2 regions of the Lactobacillus sp. N54.MGS-719 genome follow, and region 2 is predicted to be linked to the other one. Evidence: predicted binding sites of a transcription regulator. Region 2 holds the regulator's gene; the other holds the start of a gene.

Region 1 (8,754 bases), on a different contig from region 2:
GGTTCTGCGACGATTACGCGGTCTGGAACTTCACCCAAAGCTTCCTTCAAGAAGTAGTCCATCTTGAAGTTAGTAATCTTCTTTTCAAAGTCTGAGATTGGCATTGGGTTGTACATTGCTGGGTAGTCTGCCCATTCTTCAGATGACTTAACTACCTTAGATACCTTGTCATCGAACTTCATGGCATCGTCAACGTATTCTTCAGCTTGACCCGCTGAAAGACCTGCCATCTTAAGAAGTTCAATTGATTGCCTCTTCAAAACGTCGAGCAATTTTTGTGCCGCATCAGTCTTATAAGTAGTTGTATCTGGCAAGAAAATTGATGAACCGAAGAATTGCAATACATTGATCTTAGTGTTCTTCATATCGGCATCAACGTCGAAGCTGAATGGCAATGCAAAAGCCGCCTTGAACAAGTCTGGAGCCTTCAAGTTGAAGTCAGCAAAGTCACGAATACCTTCAAGCAAGGCTAAATCAGCTTGGATAGGCTTAGCACCATCTTCATCACGACGCTTAAAGTCACGCGCTAACTTGTAAAGTTCAACTGCCTTCTTCAAGTTAGGCACATCAGCAACTTCTTTTTTACCATCGGCAAAATCTGCGAAGTCCTTCATCAACTTCTTTTCAACATCAAGGTCAATGTTGTCGAAGCTGGCAATTCTTGAACGATCTGATGGAATCTTGACGTTTTCAAGCCATTCAGAGTTAACTGCTAAGTATAAATTATCTTGTGGACGAGTACCTACTTTGGGTTCGAGGATGTCGCCGGCACCGCCGCGAACGGCCATTTTATTATTCATTCAGGAAAATCCTCCTTTTTTGGTGTCTAAAAAATTAAATCAAGCTAATTATATCATTTTAATTTAATTTTGTATGCTTTTTACTTACTTATAAATAGTTAATTCTTTGTGCACTTTCATGTAAGTTGGAATCATGACTACGATCATCAAGGCAATCACGATAGCGGCTACCCAGAAGAATGGAATATAACCAGCATGGTCGATGATTAAACCACCAAAGAGCGGTCCAAACGCACGCCCGATTCCGGAAGCCACCATGTTGGCACCTTGGTACTTGCCTTTACTGGTGAGTGGTGACAAGTCGTTGACGTAAGCAGGAATAGCTGGGAACGCGGTTGATTCACCCAAGGTCAAGATGAACATTGATAAAGCGAAGTGCGCGAAGTCTTTGGCAAAAACTAATGTGATAAACGATAGTGAGAACATGCAGATCCCAAAGATGATCTGATGGAAGAGATTTTTAAAAATATTAGGAAAACGAGCCAGGATCCCTTGCATGATGACGATAACGCCGGCATTAAGGGTCCAAAGCAAGCTGTACAAGTGGAATGGAATTCCAAGTGAAACCATGTAAACGGACAAGTTGGATTCCCAGTTCATGTACATCAGCCAAGTTACGCCCAGGGTGGTGAAGAAGACCATCGTCATAATGAAGTTGCGCTTTGGCATTGGTTCTGCCTTGTGCTTTTCACCCTTCTTATGCTTGGCCATTCTTTCCTTGTGGAAGGCGATAATTGGCTTGTAGTTGAAGACTGCATTGATGAAGGCAATTACAAAGAGTAGTGCCGCAATCACGAATAGAAGCGTAATTGAGAAGTCGTAGAGGTATCCTACGATCAAAGTACCGGTTACCACACCCAAGTTTTGTGAGAAGTACAAAACGTTGAAGACGTAGCGGCTCGGATATTTTTTCAAACTAGTGGCAACGGAGTTGATCAAGGTTCCGTTCCAGCCGCCCAAGAAGCCGGTCAAAGTCAGCCAGACCCAATATTCTGGCCAGCCATGAAATGCGGCCATCAAAAATAAGACTGCGGCATCTAGACCTAAGCCCCAGAGCATCAATGGGTACGGATTGTATTTATCATAAAGACGTCCTGAAATAATTGAGCCGAGGATGTTGCCGGCACAGTTACAGAACAGGACCACACCAATGATTGACAGACTGATGTGCAGCTGTTTGTTTAAGTAAACAGAAGTTAATGGCCAAATGAAACTAGCACCGATCCAAGTAGCTAATTCACCTACGATCAGCCAAATTAACTTAATTTCATCAGTTTTAATTTTTCCATGTGCATTTTTCATATTTGCCTCCCTAATGTTCTTTTTCTCCATTGTCTAGCTTATCAAGAAGTACAAAAAAAGAACAGTGCCAAGCTGACACTGTTCGTAAACTATTTAACTTATTCTGTTTTCTTTTGTCCCGTCAATTTTTCAATGTCGGTGATATCTTGCGCCACCTCGAGGCATCCCAGATACTGATCATTGTCATCATGGACGGCGTAGTAACGCAAATAGAGCTTTCTACCCATCTTTCTTGGCGTGAACCAATATGAGATCTCGTTCTTCTTACCTTCATGAAATTCCTTGAAGATCTTCTCGATGATTGGCTTGCTGGCCGGTGTGTGGCAGGAGAAGACGGAGTTGCCGATCGCGTTTTTAGAATGAGGGAAAATATTCGCACCGCCGCCGAAGTAAGCTACCTTGTCGTTAGCATCGACGAAAGTTAAAGCAAATGGCAACATGTCTAAAATTGCGGACAGTTGTTTTAGATTCAATGATCCTTCCTTGAAGTTAATGAACAAGCTGGAAAGATTATCAACCGAAATTGGGCCGGCAGCCTTTGGTTCTGCTTTTGGCTTCCAATTCATTGGTGGGTTGATCAAGGTGTAACCGATTTGCTTTTCTTCTTGCTTAACGTTTTCCCAATCTTCGGGGGATGCCACTTCATCGATCATTGGAATCATGATGTCTTCTTCTTTGAAGATCATCTCGAGTACTTCGTGGCTAGTTTCCTTGATTGCCTTATCTAATTTTTCTGCATCAATTGGATCAGTATTAGCAATCTCATTTGCTTGTTTAATTAAACGTCTAATCTTGTCATCCACGCCCCACATTACTTGTGGCGGAGCAGTGATGCCGTACTTGGTCATTAGTGGAAAAAGCGAGGTTTCTTTTCTCGCATAGTGCTTATCGATCGTGGCTAAATCAGACAATGCTTGTTTGATTTTATCTAAGGTTTCATCAGATTTGTTATCTTCCCACTTTTTCAAGTTAGGCAATAAAAAGTCATTGACCAGCGACTTGATAACCACGTTTTCCTGCTTGATTGTGTTCACCGGATGACCTGGCATGGAAAAATCAGGATTCTCCTTGTTTTCCTTGATATTGCCCCTAAACACATCAGCGTGAACGTTACACAAATATTGAATCTTGCGTGGATCCAAACCTTGTGCGATTAATTCCCGCTCTGCTGCCGTAATTTCAGATACGTCGACCTTATCGAACGCCTCCTGAAACATCTTCTTCGCTGTCGCAAAATCGCCGCCATCTTGGATATAATGCAAGATCTTAAGCAGCGCCTCTTGTCTTTCTTTACTTAAATTCGTCATTATTCAATCACCTTGTAGCCCTTTTCTTCAAAAGCCTGTTTAATCTTGTTTAAATCGATCTTCATTGCTTGTGCACCAAGCGGAATCGTCATTACTCTACCTACTGTGCTGAGCAAGCCTGGAATCTTAATTCTGGTAAAACCGCAGTCATACATAATCTGGATAAAATCAGGATATTCATCAGCCAGCTTTTTAATTGGCACAGAAAAGTCGATGACTTTTTGTTCTCTTTCAGTATCTTCGATCTCTTCTTTTTCACTTTGATCATCAAGCATCCCCAGCTGCTTCTTAGCGGCCTCAGTCATCCTCTCAGGCGACCAAACAGGATACCAGACTAATCGTACCTGACATGAATCAATGCCGTTAACGGTCAATACAGCCTGTTTAATGTGGTCTTGCAAATAAGTAGACAATGGACAACCACTGATCGTCAAAGTCATTTTTACCGTAGCCTTCGTGCCTTCAATATCAATGCCATAGATCAAACCCAAGTTAACAATATCAACCTGCAATTCAGGATCGATGACCTTTTGCAAGGCTGTCATAATTTGATCAACTAACTCTATTTTTTCTTCTTTCATCATTTTTCTCCACAAAATAAGGGTAACTGTAAATCTAATTTTACAATTACCCCTTGTTTTTATCTATTATCTATCTTTGCAATTTATCCCAAATAACGACTTTGCCAGCCTTGAGTGACTTAGGCACATCGATAATTCGTTGGTTGCTTGAACCTCTGAATTGCAAGGTCAAATCTTTCTTTGCTTCAAGGAATCGTCCATCAACCAAGATATCGATCTTCGACAGCATTTCTTTTTTATCAGGAGTTTCCTTTTGCAATTCATCCCAAGTGTAGCCTGACCAAGACCAGATGTCTTTGGTATGACCAAATTCTTTTCTCACCCGGTTGATAATTTTCAAGCAAACCCAAGTGTTCAAGAATGGTTCACCACCTAAAAGGGTCAAACCTTGCACATAAGGCTGAGACATATCTTTGATGATCTGGTCTTCAAGGTCTTGCGTATAAGGCTGACCATAGTTGAAGTTCTGCGCTGCCAAGTTGTAGCAACCCGGACAGTCAAACAAACATCCAGAAACGTAAAGGCTACATCTTACACCTTCACCATCAACGAAGTTGAACGGCTTATAGTCCGCAATCTTGTGCAAACTATGCTCTTCACTCTTCCATTCTTGTGGTTTAGGATTCTTAGGCATCGCCTTTTGCTTAAGCAACTTCTTTGCATGATCGACCTGAGGCTTATATTGATTTGAGTCAACAAATACCGTATCACCATCAATATTAACCTTGATCAAACTGCTGCGAATGTCAGGGCCTTCTTGATCGTTTTTATCTTTCTTTGGCATTTTCTTTAGTTTCCTCTTCAGCTTCTTCGCGTACCAAGCCCATGGTCATGTGCTTTACTCTGTGAGCAATTTCTTCATGACGACCGTGAACCATAGGTCTCTTCAAAGGATTACCAAGGTAGCCGCAGGTTCTCTTTACACAGTCACAAGTACGTGGATCGTGGTTGCCGCAGACTGGGCATTGGAAGCCTTTAGCAGTAGCCTTGAATTCACCGGCAAAACCACACTTGTAGCACTTGTCGATTGGGGTGTTGGTACCAAGGTAGCCTACCTTGTCGTAAGCCCAGTCCCAAACGGCTTCAAGAGCTGCTGGGTTTTGCTTCAAGTTAGGGTATTCGCAGTAGTGGATGAAACCACCAGCAGCGTATTTTGGATAATCCATTTCGAAACTCAACTTTTCAAATGGAGTTGGGTGCTTTCTAACATCGTAGTGGAATGAGTTAGTGTAGTATTCCTTGTCAGTGATGTCCTTAACCTTGCCGAACTTAGCAGTATCAAGTCTGCAGAAGCGGTCGGTCAAACTTTCACTTGGAGTTGAGTACAAGCTGTAGTGGTAGTGGTTAGGATCTTCCTCTTCCCACTTAGCACATAAGTCATGCATCTTCTTAACGATCTCAACAGTGAAGTCGTGAGCTTCCTTGTTGTGTTCCCAATCGGAACCGTAGAAGACAGTACCTACTTCGTAAAGGCCGATGTAGCCCAAGGAAATAGTGGCACGGCCGTTCTTGAAGAGGTCGTTAACGTTGCCATCTTCTGAAAGACGCTTGCCAAATGCACCGTATTGGTAAAGGATTGGTGCGTTGACTGGCTTAGCTTCGGTTACGCGGTGAGCCTTGAATTGTAAGGCTTCGTGGCAAGTTTGCATTCTAACGTCGAAGATCTTCCAGAACAAGTCCATATCGCCGTGACTTTCCATAGCGATTCTTGGCAAGTTAACAGTGACAACACCTAAGTTCATTCTGCCTGAGTTAACTTCCTTGCCGTTCTTGTCCTTCCAACCTTGTAAGAATGAACGACAACCCATTGGACACTTGAATGAGCCGGTGATTTCTTTAATCTTGTCGTAGCTCAAAACGTCTGGGTACATTCTCTTGGTTGAACATTCGATGGCAAGCTTCTTAACATCGTAGTTAGGATCGCCTGGGTGCAAGTTGAGACCCTTCTTAAGGGTGAAGAGTAGTTTAGGGAAGATCGCGGTTCTGTGTTCTTTACCCAAACCAGCAATTCTGATTCTTAAAATGTCTTTTTGGATTTCTTTTTCAATCCAAGAAGTACCAAGGCCGAAGCCCAAGCTAGTAAATGGTGTTTGACCTTGGCTTGAGAACATAGTGTTGATCTCGTATTCCAGGCTTTGCATAGCGTCGTAGATGTCTTTCTTAGTACGCTTCTTAGCAAAAGCATCTGCTTTTTCTTCATCGTCAATTAATTCTTTAGCATCCTTTAAGTGCTTTTCGTAGTTCTTTTGAGCAAAAGGAGCTAAAACTTCATCGGCACGGTCAAACGAACAACCACCGTATTGACTTGAAGCTACGTTAGTGATGATTTGGGCAACTTGGCTGGTAGCAACGCCGATTGAGTTAGGACTTTCCATGTAGGCATTACCAATCTTGAAGCCGTTGGTAAGCATTTCTTTGAAGTCGATCAAGCAGCAGTTAGACATTGGTGAAAGTGGAGTGTAGTCTAAGTCGTGCCAGTGAATGTCGCCGCGAAGGTGGGCTTTAGCGATGTGTTCAGGCATCATGGTCAAACCAACGGTCTTACCTACTGTACCAGCGGTCAAATCACGTTGGGTGCTGAAGACATCACTATCTTTATTTGCGTTTTCGTTAACGATGGTTGGGTCTTTATGAACTAAGCGTTCCAAACGGTCCTTAGTATCAATTTGTTTTTCCCATTCGGCAACGTCGTGCTTGCGGTAAGCAACATACTTTTTGGCAGCTTCAATATAGCCAAGTTCATTCAAGCTTTGTCTAAATGCGGCCGCAACATCTTGTGCCGTTACGGTGTCATCATCAAGCTTGTCCATAATCTTGCTTAAAATAATTGTCTTAACATCATCTAAGCCGAGAGCGTGAATAACCATTTCCAATTTGAATAATTCGAACGGATATTTAGAGCCGTCACGCTTAACGAACATTGTTGGTGTTTCTAGCTTTTGCTCCAATTCTTGCTTTAACATAAAGATCAACCTCTCTAAATTTATGAATCAATCTTACCATAAAACACAATATCTTGTATTCTATACATATAAAGGCGTCTACACCTTGTATTTAGCAAAAGACTGCTGTTAAGAGATTTTTAGCACGAAAAAAAGTTGGGAGAAATTTTTCCCAACTTTTTAGCACCTGTTTGTGGCAAAGGCTTTTGATTTTGTTTCTTGTTAGCTGACACTACACCTTGTGGTTTAGCTGTTGCTTGAGGATGTTGTTTGGTTTGTGTGTTATTCAATACAGTACCTTGTGGCTTAGTAGTGTTCTTTACTGCAACTGCTGGAGCGTACTTTCTACCATGTCTGTTGGTTGCATTTTCTGCGTGTGGCTTGACGGTCTTACCGTTGTCCTTAGTCTTGTTAGGCTTGTTTTCTGGTTTGACTGGAGCCGTGGTTGGTTGAGCCGGAGTCACAGGAGTTTCTGCTAGTAGCAATTTCGCCCAAATGCTTTTGAATTTCGTTTACAGCTTCTTCAGCAGAGTTAAATGCTTTAGCTGGAAGTGTTTCAACAACTTGGCCGTTGATTTCTACTTTGTATAAGTAGTGTTGGGCATTATCTTTACCAAAAACATCAGTACCTCTATTAATATTTTGAGCGCCACTCTTTACAATAACCATTAATGGTGTTGCTACCCGACTTGGGCTAAACATATTATCCGTATGAGCATTATCTTGAATTTCCCAGTTACTTAAGTTAACCAAACATTGAATCTTATAATCACTTAAGAAAGTAGAAGTAAAATTAGTTACTTTAGAAACATCCCAATTTTCCAAACCATCGATTTCAACCAAATTATGATCCATCGCAAAAGTTTGAGCTATCCTATCGACGCCAGTTGTATCCAAAGCACCAACATCAAGCTTCTGCAAGGTACCTGAACTAGCAAAGGCATAAGATAAATCAGCAGTGTTTGGAATGACTACATCGCCAACATAGGTAACGCCAGTCTTTGTCTTTACTTCAACATTGCCATCGCTTAAATTACCATAGTCTCAGTCATTAATATTTACTGCTCTTCCGGCTAAATAACCGTTAAAAGGACCCCAAAAAGGCATCTGAATATGGGCTAGCTTATACACTAGTAGCTGGAGTCGCAACAGAAATCCCCATAATAGCTGCTGCCGCAATAATACCTAACTTTTTAATTTTCATCCTTTTTTCCTCCTTGAAAAAATTCGTTGTCATTATATCATCAATTATTTATTCCAAGGATAGAAACAAAAATAAAAAAGCTTGGAAATAACTTCCAAGCTTTCTTAAATATTCAATTACTTATTTTTCTTGAAGTATTGACCCTTGTTTACTTCGTAGTACTTCTTGTAACGAGCGTAGTAGTTGTGGAACATGTACTTCATCAAAAGCCAACGCTTAAAGTTGCGGTCTTTGTCGTAAAAGACAGTAGTACCATAACGACCTTCGTGAATTAATTCTTCTGCAGTGTCCTTAGCTTCGTTTTCAAAGGCGTATTCTTTAAAGATCTTAACTGGTACACCCATCCATAAAACGTGCTTAGACTTCAACTTATTGCCGTATACGGTGTCCTTATCCTTCAAGCTGTCTTCAACGTAATCGTCGATGTACCACTTAGCCAAGTTGTAACCGTTCAAAGTTACGTAGAAGCTTGAACGACCTTGACGCAAGTTGATTTCGAAGAACTTGTATTTGCCGTCACGAGTATCGTACTTGATATCGAAGTTAGCCATACCAGTGTAGTTCAACTTTTCAAGGAAGGCTTGAACTTGTTCGTATAACTCTTCGTCGTATGCTGGC
Region 2 (8,000 bases):
GATTGATGAAGCTACATCTTTAACTGAAACGGCTTTGTCAAATTCTTTCTTTGAGCCGTCTGGTAAAGTAACTGAAAAACTCATAAAATTACCTCCAAAAAAAAATCCCAGTGCTCAATAGCACTGGGACGTTAATTGCGTGGTTCCACCCAAAATTCAGGTTAGCGTGTGTCTAACCTCTTATATTCGGATTGATAAAGGTATCCAACCTAAAATTTTAACTTTGGGAATAAACGATTGGGGTGAGCCTCTAATGAAGGACTTCCAGAACTAGGTCCCTCTCTCTGAAGCAAAGTTCATCATGTCTCGTTTAGTTAGTTTCAATTATACGCATTCGAGCTAGGGATGCAAGACCTTTTTAAAAATTAATGCAAAGAATTTCTGCGGTCAGGTCCTGGCACCACAATTTCTTTAGCCAAAAAGCGGACACGCTGCATCAGTCTTCTCGCCTTAACTGGGTCGGTCGCATTACGCGTTTCTTCAAAGTGTGACTGCAATGCTTCCATGTCCAAATTGGATGAGAAGAAGGTTGGCAAAACATTATCCATTCTTGCCTGCAAAATTACGCCTAAGACGTCATCACGTGACCATTGGCTGAGACTTTCGGCCCCAATATCATCCAGAATAAGCAAATCGCATTCGGATAATCTACGGATTTCTTCTTGCAAGCTAATTCGGCTATTATCGTCAAAGTGACTAGCAAGGCCGGCAATAAATGTTGGCACGTGCAAGAAAATGACATTTTTATTCATGTTGGTAACGACATAATTAGCAAGACCTGCCAAAATATAGGTCTTACCAACGCCGAAATCGCCTGAAAGATATAAACCTTTTTGGTGCGGGTCTTTTTTATACTTCTTCAAGAAATCATAAATTAAAGCAAGAACATTGTTCCGATCGTCTGTAACGTCAATTTCACTTAAACTAACGTCATGCAAACGAGCAGGCAAATCAATGAGCTGCAGCCGTCTTTGCGCTGCCTTTTTACGGTCTTGTGCAATCTTAGCTCTTGTCGGTGCATAGCGAATGTCGATTACCTTGCCGTTTAAAAATAGCTGCGGTGCATAACCGGCCATCACCTTGTTGGGATGCGTTTTTTGTGAATAAAATTCGTACAGATTCGACATGCTATTGCGAATCATCTTTTGATCGATTTTATCCGCATTTTGCTTAAGAAAAGCTTGCACATCAGGATCATGCAAGGCTTGATTCTCCAAAGTCTTTTCATCGCCTAAATTGCGCTGTTTAACAATTTGCTTGATCACATTGCCTATTGGTTCCATTTATTCACCTGCTTTCTTATTTATTGTTCAAATCTTTAAACAAGTCCTTCAATTGCGCAGTAGAAATACCGGAATTGGTATCCACCTTCTTCTTGCTCCAATCAGTGCCCTTTTCTACGCGCTTATTTTGATAGTTATAGTTTCTTCTGGATCTTCGATTATTGCCATTGCCAAAACTATCGCGACGTTTCTTCACGTACTGCAAAGCCTGAACCGCGGTTGCAACGCCATGTTGGAGCCAGTCGTTAGCAATCTTGTAGGCCAAGTTTGAGTTCACTACAGTATCGTAAGTCAAACAAGTATAGGTCAGAATATTGATCAAATCTTCTGGCAAACCATACTGGGTGTGCAAATTATTGATAATCTGCCGCTCGCCTGCACTGGCAATACCGCCCTTTTCTGTTTTTATCTTATACAAAAACTCAGCGGGTGAGCTTTCATTGGCTTCCTTGAGCAACTTCTTATCGTTGTCGTCCAAGCCCTTAATTGCAGCCAAAGCCTTTTTACGGCCTTCATTTACCTGCTTTTGCACGTGTTCTCTAGTGTTAATCCGTTTGTAGTTCTCAGCTAAAGTATTGCTAATGTCGCGCATGTTCAATTCATACGAACCATGAAGGCATGGCAAACTCTCATCCACGAATTCTTTTTCGGACAAGCCATACGTCTGCATCAAAGAGCGAATTTGATTCTTCTTATTATCAACTTCACTAGCTGGAATTTGATAAACCTCATATTGCTCTTTGATAAAGTCCCAATCGATTGCATCCCTGTCGTTAACTTGGGCCACCTCTTCTTCATGAACTTTGTTTTCTTTGGCGGCCTCAATTACATCGCTGGATGGAGTGATTGCTTCATCCCCCGGCAAACGGAACATATCAAAGAAATTAGCCGAAACATCGCGCGCATTCTTAATAGGCTTTTCCCGCAACTTAGCTTCTTTAGCGAACTTGTGGCTTAATTCATGAAAGGTTTCTTCGCCAACTTTTTCCTTAAGCAAACTTGCAAGAAGCGGCGTAGCGAAAAACTTATCAGCACTAGGCACTTTAAGCAATTTAAACACGATGACGTTATTAAAAACATTATCGGACAAAAATGTTTGAACTAACCCCACGGCCTCTAATTTATGAAGCGAGGTAAACATCGTCTTTAAGCTACAATCCAGTTGTTCTTGCAGCGAATAAATACCCTTAGAATCAGAAATAATGCCGTATGGATCATAATCACTGATTAAAGTCTGATATAAAGCCACCGCAACAGCACCAACTAATGGCTGATACAATTTGATCAATATTTGCCCGTCTTCAGGAAAAAGCGTAACTCGATTGGCTACATAATATAGATGCTTGGGATCAGATGTCTCAAACATTTTTAATTACCCTTTTCCTTTTTAGCCATCATGTCTTCCATAGTCTTCATAAAGCTAGACATGTCTTTAAATTCACGATAAATGGAAGCAAATCTAATGTAAGCTACATCGTCCAAGTCGGCTAATTCATCCATGACGTATTGACCGATCTTCTTAGATGAAATTTCGCTTACACCTTGTTTTCTAACTTTATTTTCGACATGGTCAACTAATTGTTCGAATTGTTCGCTACTAATCGGACGCTTTTGCCCTGCGGCCATTACACCATGCAAAATCTTCTTACGGCTGAACGGTTCACGCGTTCCGTCGTTTTTAATTACTAATAAAGGCGCCGTTTCAATACGCTCAAAGGTCGTAAAACGGAAACCACAGTTTTCACATTCTCGACGTCTTCTAATTGCCCGGTTTTCATCACTAGGACGTGAATCAATAACGCGGGAGGCATTTTGATGACAATTTGGACATTCCATAGCTATCCCTCTTTTTTGATTTTATTTAATAATTGTTCTAGTTTACTTTCTAGTTCTTTTATTGTACCAGTATTTTCAATTACAAAATCAGCCAATTGTGTTTTTTTAGACAACGGCATTTGGCTATTAATCCGCATTCTGGCTTCTTTATCAGTTAAATTATTTCTTTGTTTTAATCGCTCTATTTGAATAGATTCTGGCAAAGTAATTACCAACACACTATTGGCAATATGCTTCTTATCTAAGCCAGATTCAAAATAAACTGGTGCATCAAGGATAACCATATCTTCATTTTGATATGATGTTATCTTTTGTATTGTTTTATCGAAAATTAGAGGATGAGTCAACTGATTTAGTCTATTTAGCGCACTTTTATTACTAAAAACTAATTGACCGAGCTTTTTACGGTTAATCGTTTGGTCATCATTCAAATATTCTTCGCCAAAATTATCCTTAATTGCTTGCCAAGAAGCATTTTTTGGCTTCATTAAATCATGCGCTATTTCGTCACAGTCGACAATAGGAATATTTTGCTTTTTAAAAAATTGATCCGCGGTGCTTTTGCCTGTCGCAATCCCGCCAGTTAAAGCTAAAACGTATGTCATTTGTATATCACCTGACAATGTGGGCAAAAAGTAGTGCCTCTGCCTGAAACTTTAATTTTCTCAAAAGTCGTGCCACATCTAGGGCAGGCTTCACCAGCGTGGCCGTAGACTTGTAGCATCTTTTGGTAGCCACCGACTTCTCCGTTTGCATCCAAATAGCTATGAACAGTTGTACCGCGCTTTTCTATGGCAATTTTGATGGTTTCATTAATATTTTTACGCAGATCTTCTACTTTATCGGCAGGAATTTTGTTAGCCAAACTCAAGGGATGGATCTTGCTTTGCCACAAAGTTTCATCCACATAGATATTGCCTAAACCTGCAACAACAGTTTGATCGAGCAAGACATTTTTGATGTTCTTCTTTTTTCTCTTTAAGCTAGACAAAAAATACTGCTCACTAAATTCCGGCGTATTGGGTTCAACGCCCAGTTTACCGATGCCAGTTGTTTGTCGCTCGGTTCCGGTCAAAACTAGCTGCATACGGCCAAATTTGCGCACATCGTTATAACGCAAGGCAGTGCCGTCGGTAAAAATAAATTCTACGTGATCATGCTTGTCTTTAGGCGCTTCCGGCGTAGTTAAATGATACTTTCCTTCCATGCGTAAGTGCGACACAATTGTTAAATTATCATTCAAGCGAATCAATAAATACTTGGCATAGCGGTCGATACGAATAATCTTTTTGCCTGGCAGTTCATTGATAAACTTGTCATGGTCCGTCGCAACGATTTTTGGATACCACAGAATTACTTTTTCAATTGTCTTTCCTTTAATTAAAGGAGTTAAAGTTCTCCGAACAGTTTCAACTTCGGGCATTTCAGGCATCTAATCACCTACTTTGCATCGTACCAATTGTGGCCCCAACCAGAATCAGCAATTAGTGGCACATCAAGCTTAACTGCTGATTGCATTACTTCTGGCACAATCTTCTTGATTGTTTCAAGTTCATCTTTTGGCACGTCAAAAATTAATTCGTCGTGCACCTGAACTACCATCTTGGTCTTGAGGTGCAATTCATCAAGCTTCTTTTGCATGTTAATCATGGCAATCTTGATGATATCGGCAGCTGAACCTTGGATTGGTGAGTTGATGGCGGTTCTTTCAGCGAAGGCACGCACGGTGTACTTCTTAGCGTGAATATCTGGCAAGTATCTGCGACGGTGCATAATTGTTTCGGCATAGCCTTTGTCACGCGCTTCTTGCACAGCCTTATCCATGTAATCCTTGATTTGAGGATATTGTTCGAAGTAGTTGTCGATAAATTCTTGGGCACGTTTTCTAGAAATGCCTAAGTTCTTGGACAAACCGTAATCGGAAATACCATAAACGATACCGAAGTTAACAGCCTTAGCGTGACGACGCATCAGTGGCGTTACTTGATCTGGTGATCCCAAGTGGAAAATCTTCATCGCGGTGTGTGAGTGAATATCGTATCCGGTCTTGAAGGCCTCTTGCATGTTTTGATCGCCAGAAACGTGGGCCAAGACACGAAGCTCAACTTGTGAATAGTCGCAAGAGAAGATGTAGCCGTCTGGTTCACTTGGCACGAAGGCCTTTCTGATTTGCTTTCCTTCTTCAGTGCGGGTAGGGATATTTTGCAAGTTAGGATCCACACTAGAAAGTCGACCAGTTGCAGTCAAAGTCTGCAAGTAACGTGTGTGCACGCGGCCATCTGGTTGAATGACGTCAAGCAGACCCTTTACATAGGTAGATTGAATCTTGGCAATTTGACGATAGTCCAAAATTTCGCTAACGATTGGGCTTTGCGTCTTCAATTGATCAAGTACTTCAACTGAAGTTGAATAACCAGTCTTGGTCTTCTTGATGACTGGCAAACCAAGCTTTTCAAACAAAATGTGACCTAATTGCTTTGGTGAGTTCAAGTTGAACTTTTCACCGGCTTGGCCATAAATCTTGTCTTCGAGTTCCTTCAATTTAACGGCAAATTCATTTTGCAGTTGAATTAAAGTACTTGCTTCGACCTTCATCCCGTTCATTTCCATTCTGGCTAAAACGCGCGCGGTTGGGATTTCGATCGTATCAAACAAGGCATCTTGTTCGTGGTCTTTGAGCTTTTCAAGCAGAGTCTTCTTGAGCGATTCAATGGCGTTGACCTTGGAAGCTAAGTGGTTGAATAATTCATCATCGTCATCAGGGATGTGTTCACTCTTACCTTTGCCGTAGACTTCAAGGTCGGTCTTAACGGAATAATCCCCATAAAGATGGGCAATTTCACCAAGATCATTAGAGTTGTTTTCATTATTAACTAGATATGAGGCTAAAAGCATATCATAATCAAGGCCGTGCGTATGAATGCCTAAACGATGAGCCCCAACCATGGATCTCTTTAAGTCAAAGACGTTCTTCTTGATCTTTTCATCTTCTAAGATGTGCTTGATATTGTCTTCTTCAAGCAATTCCACGTCTCTTGAAACATAAATCTTGTCGTTAATCTTCAAGCTGAAGCCAACAAAAGGAGCTAAGTGATAGTTAGCACCGAGCATTTCTAAGTAAAACTCAATGGTGTCATCTTCAGTAGCCTTAACATCCTTAACGTTGTCGTCGTTTAAAACGATGTATTCTACTTTTTCAACTTCAGTACTATCTTGACCAGCACCTGAAGCATTTAGGTCAGCTAAGAACTTACGGAAGTTCATCTTTTCATAGAATTGACGCAGCTTTTCATAATCAACTGGCTGACGTTTTATATCATCAATATCCAGAGTTACTGGTGAATCACGGTCAATAGTTGCTAACTTTTTAGCTAAAAATGCTTTGTCCTTATCGTTGATCAAGTTTTCTTTCAGCTTGGACTTCTTCATTTCGTCGATATGATCGTAAATCCCTTCAACGGAACCGTATTTTTGAATCAAACGTGATGCAGTTTTAGGGCCAACTTTTGTAACACCTGGATAATTATCTGAACTATCACCCATTAAGGCCTTCATGTCGATGAATTCGGTTGGAGTTACCCCATTAACTTCCTTCATATGTTCTGGTGTATAAGCTTCAAGTTGAGAAACACCAGATTTAGTTACTTCGACAGTCGTCTTGTCGGACGCAAGTTGGGTCAAGTCGCGGTCACCAGTTACGATCGTGGTTGTGAACCCGGTCTTTTCACCCTTCGCAGCAAAAGTACCAATGATGTCATCTGCTTCATAATTCTTCAATTCATAAGTTTTAATACCTAAGTCATGAAGCATTTCTTGAATATAAGGCATTTGTTCGAGCAACTCTTCTGGAGTTTTGGCACGTCCACCTTTATATTCCCCATACATTTTTGTTCTAAAAGTGACTTTTCCTGCATCAAAAGCTACCAATACGTGGGTTGGATCAACGTCTTTTAAAAGGACATCGAGCATGTTCTTAAAAGCGTAAATGGCATTAGTGTGCAGGCCGTCCGGACTCTTGAAAGATTCTAGTTGACGATAAAGAGCGTAAAAGGCTCTGAAAGCTACAGAGTTACCATCGATTAGAAGTAATTTTTTATCTGCCATTTTATTCCCCTTTTATAAAAATTGTTCTCTATACTTACTTATCTATTTTACCAGTTTAATTGGTAGGATTTTAGTAGGATGTTTGATTGTAGTTTTCTTCCCGTAAATTAAATATAAATCTTTCTTTATGTTTTATATTTAATTGACTTTAATCACACTATTATTTTCCTCTTAAGTTAGATAAAATCAGCATATTTAGTAAAGTTGGTGTAAAATTCGGCTTTATTTACATTTCCCTTAGATTAAATAAAGACCTACCAACTACTAAAACTTTTAAATTAAACTTTCAAAAATTCATATTTCTCTTAAGTTAAATAAAAACCAAACAGCCTTTTAATGGTTGCTTGATTCTATTCATTTACTCATTATCAACAAGATTTGACAAAGAGCCTTAAAAACTTAAGGAGGTCAACATTCAACACAACTATTCTCATGAGTTAAAAAAATAAAAATGCTATAGTTACACTTTACATTTCCATTGGGATAAATAATAAGTCATAGCTATTATATCATTTAAAAATTTGAATGCTTTTTTTCAAGATTCAACTCCAAAACAAAAAAGCCCTAACTGGGACTTTCTTTAAACATCTAATCTCTCAAAGCACGATTGCCAATATCATGGCGGTAGAAGCAATCTGGCAGCTCAAGCTTACTCAAATAAGAATACACATTATCCTGCGCCTGGACTAGATTATCGGCTTCCGAAATCACCATGAACAGGCGGCCACCATCACCTATCAGATTATCCAAATTACCTTTCACGTTGGCATAATCGAT

The links. The regulator NrdR, encoded in region 2, represses ribonucleotide reductase genes. The targets are predictions, from matches to a motif close to ACACNATATATNGTGT.
Region 1: a site for NrdR is predicted at 6,997-7,012, ahead of nrdD (anaerobic ribonucleoside-triphosphate reductase). Genes of this name have one in related genera too.

What each region holds. Positions count from the first base shown of each region.
Region 1 is NZ_LARO01000009.1:33,104-41,857, reverse strand. It holds gene WS44_RS02990 (M13-type metalloendopeptidase) at 1-800, opposite strand, end outside; gene WS44_RS02985 (MFS transporter) at 885-2,102, opposite strand; gene WS44_RS02980 (DUF438 domain-containing protein) at 2,201-3,409, opposite strand; gene WS44_RS02975 (iron-sulfur cluster assembly protein) at 3,409-3,990, opposite strand; gene nrdG (anaerobic ribonucleoside-triphosphate reductase activating protein) at 4,061-4,774, opposite strand; gene nrdD (anaerobic ribonucleoside-triphosphate reductase) at 4,758-6,953, opposite strand; gene WS44_RS02960 (hypothetical protein) at 7,073-7,396, opposite strand; gene WS44_RS02955 (BspA family leucine-rich repeat surface protein) at 7,344-7,901, opposite strand; gene WS44_RS02950 (carboxylate--amine ligase) at 8,253-8,754, opposite strand, start outside.
Region 2 is NZ_LARO01000081.1:1,158-9,157, forward strand. It holds partial or broken gene thrS (threonine--tRNA ligase) at 1-84, opposite strand, end outside; gene dnaI (primosomal protein DnaI) at 366-1,283, opposite strand; gene WS44_RS08910 (DnaD domain protein) at 1,300-2,649, opposite strand; gene nrdR (transcriptional regulator NrdR) at 2,652-3,119, opposite strand; gene coaE (dephospho-CoA kinase) at 3,122-3,724, opposite strand; gene mutM (bifunctional DNA-formamidopyrimidine glycosylase/DNA-(apurinic or apyrimidinic site) lyase) at 3,721-4,551, opposite strand; gene polA (DNA polymerase I) at 4,560-7,223, opposite strand; partial or broken gene WS44_RS08935 (phosphoribosylglycinamide synthetase C domain-containing protein) at 7,812-8,000, opposite strand, start outside.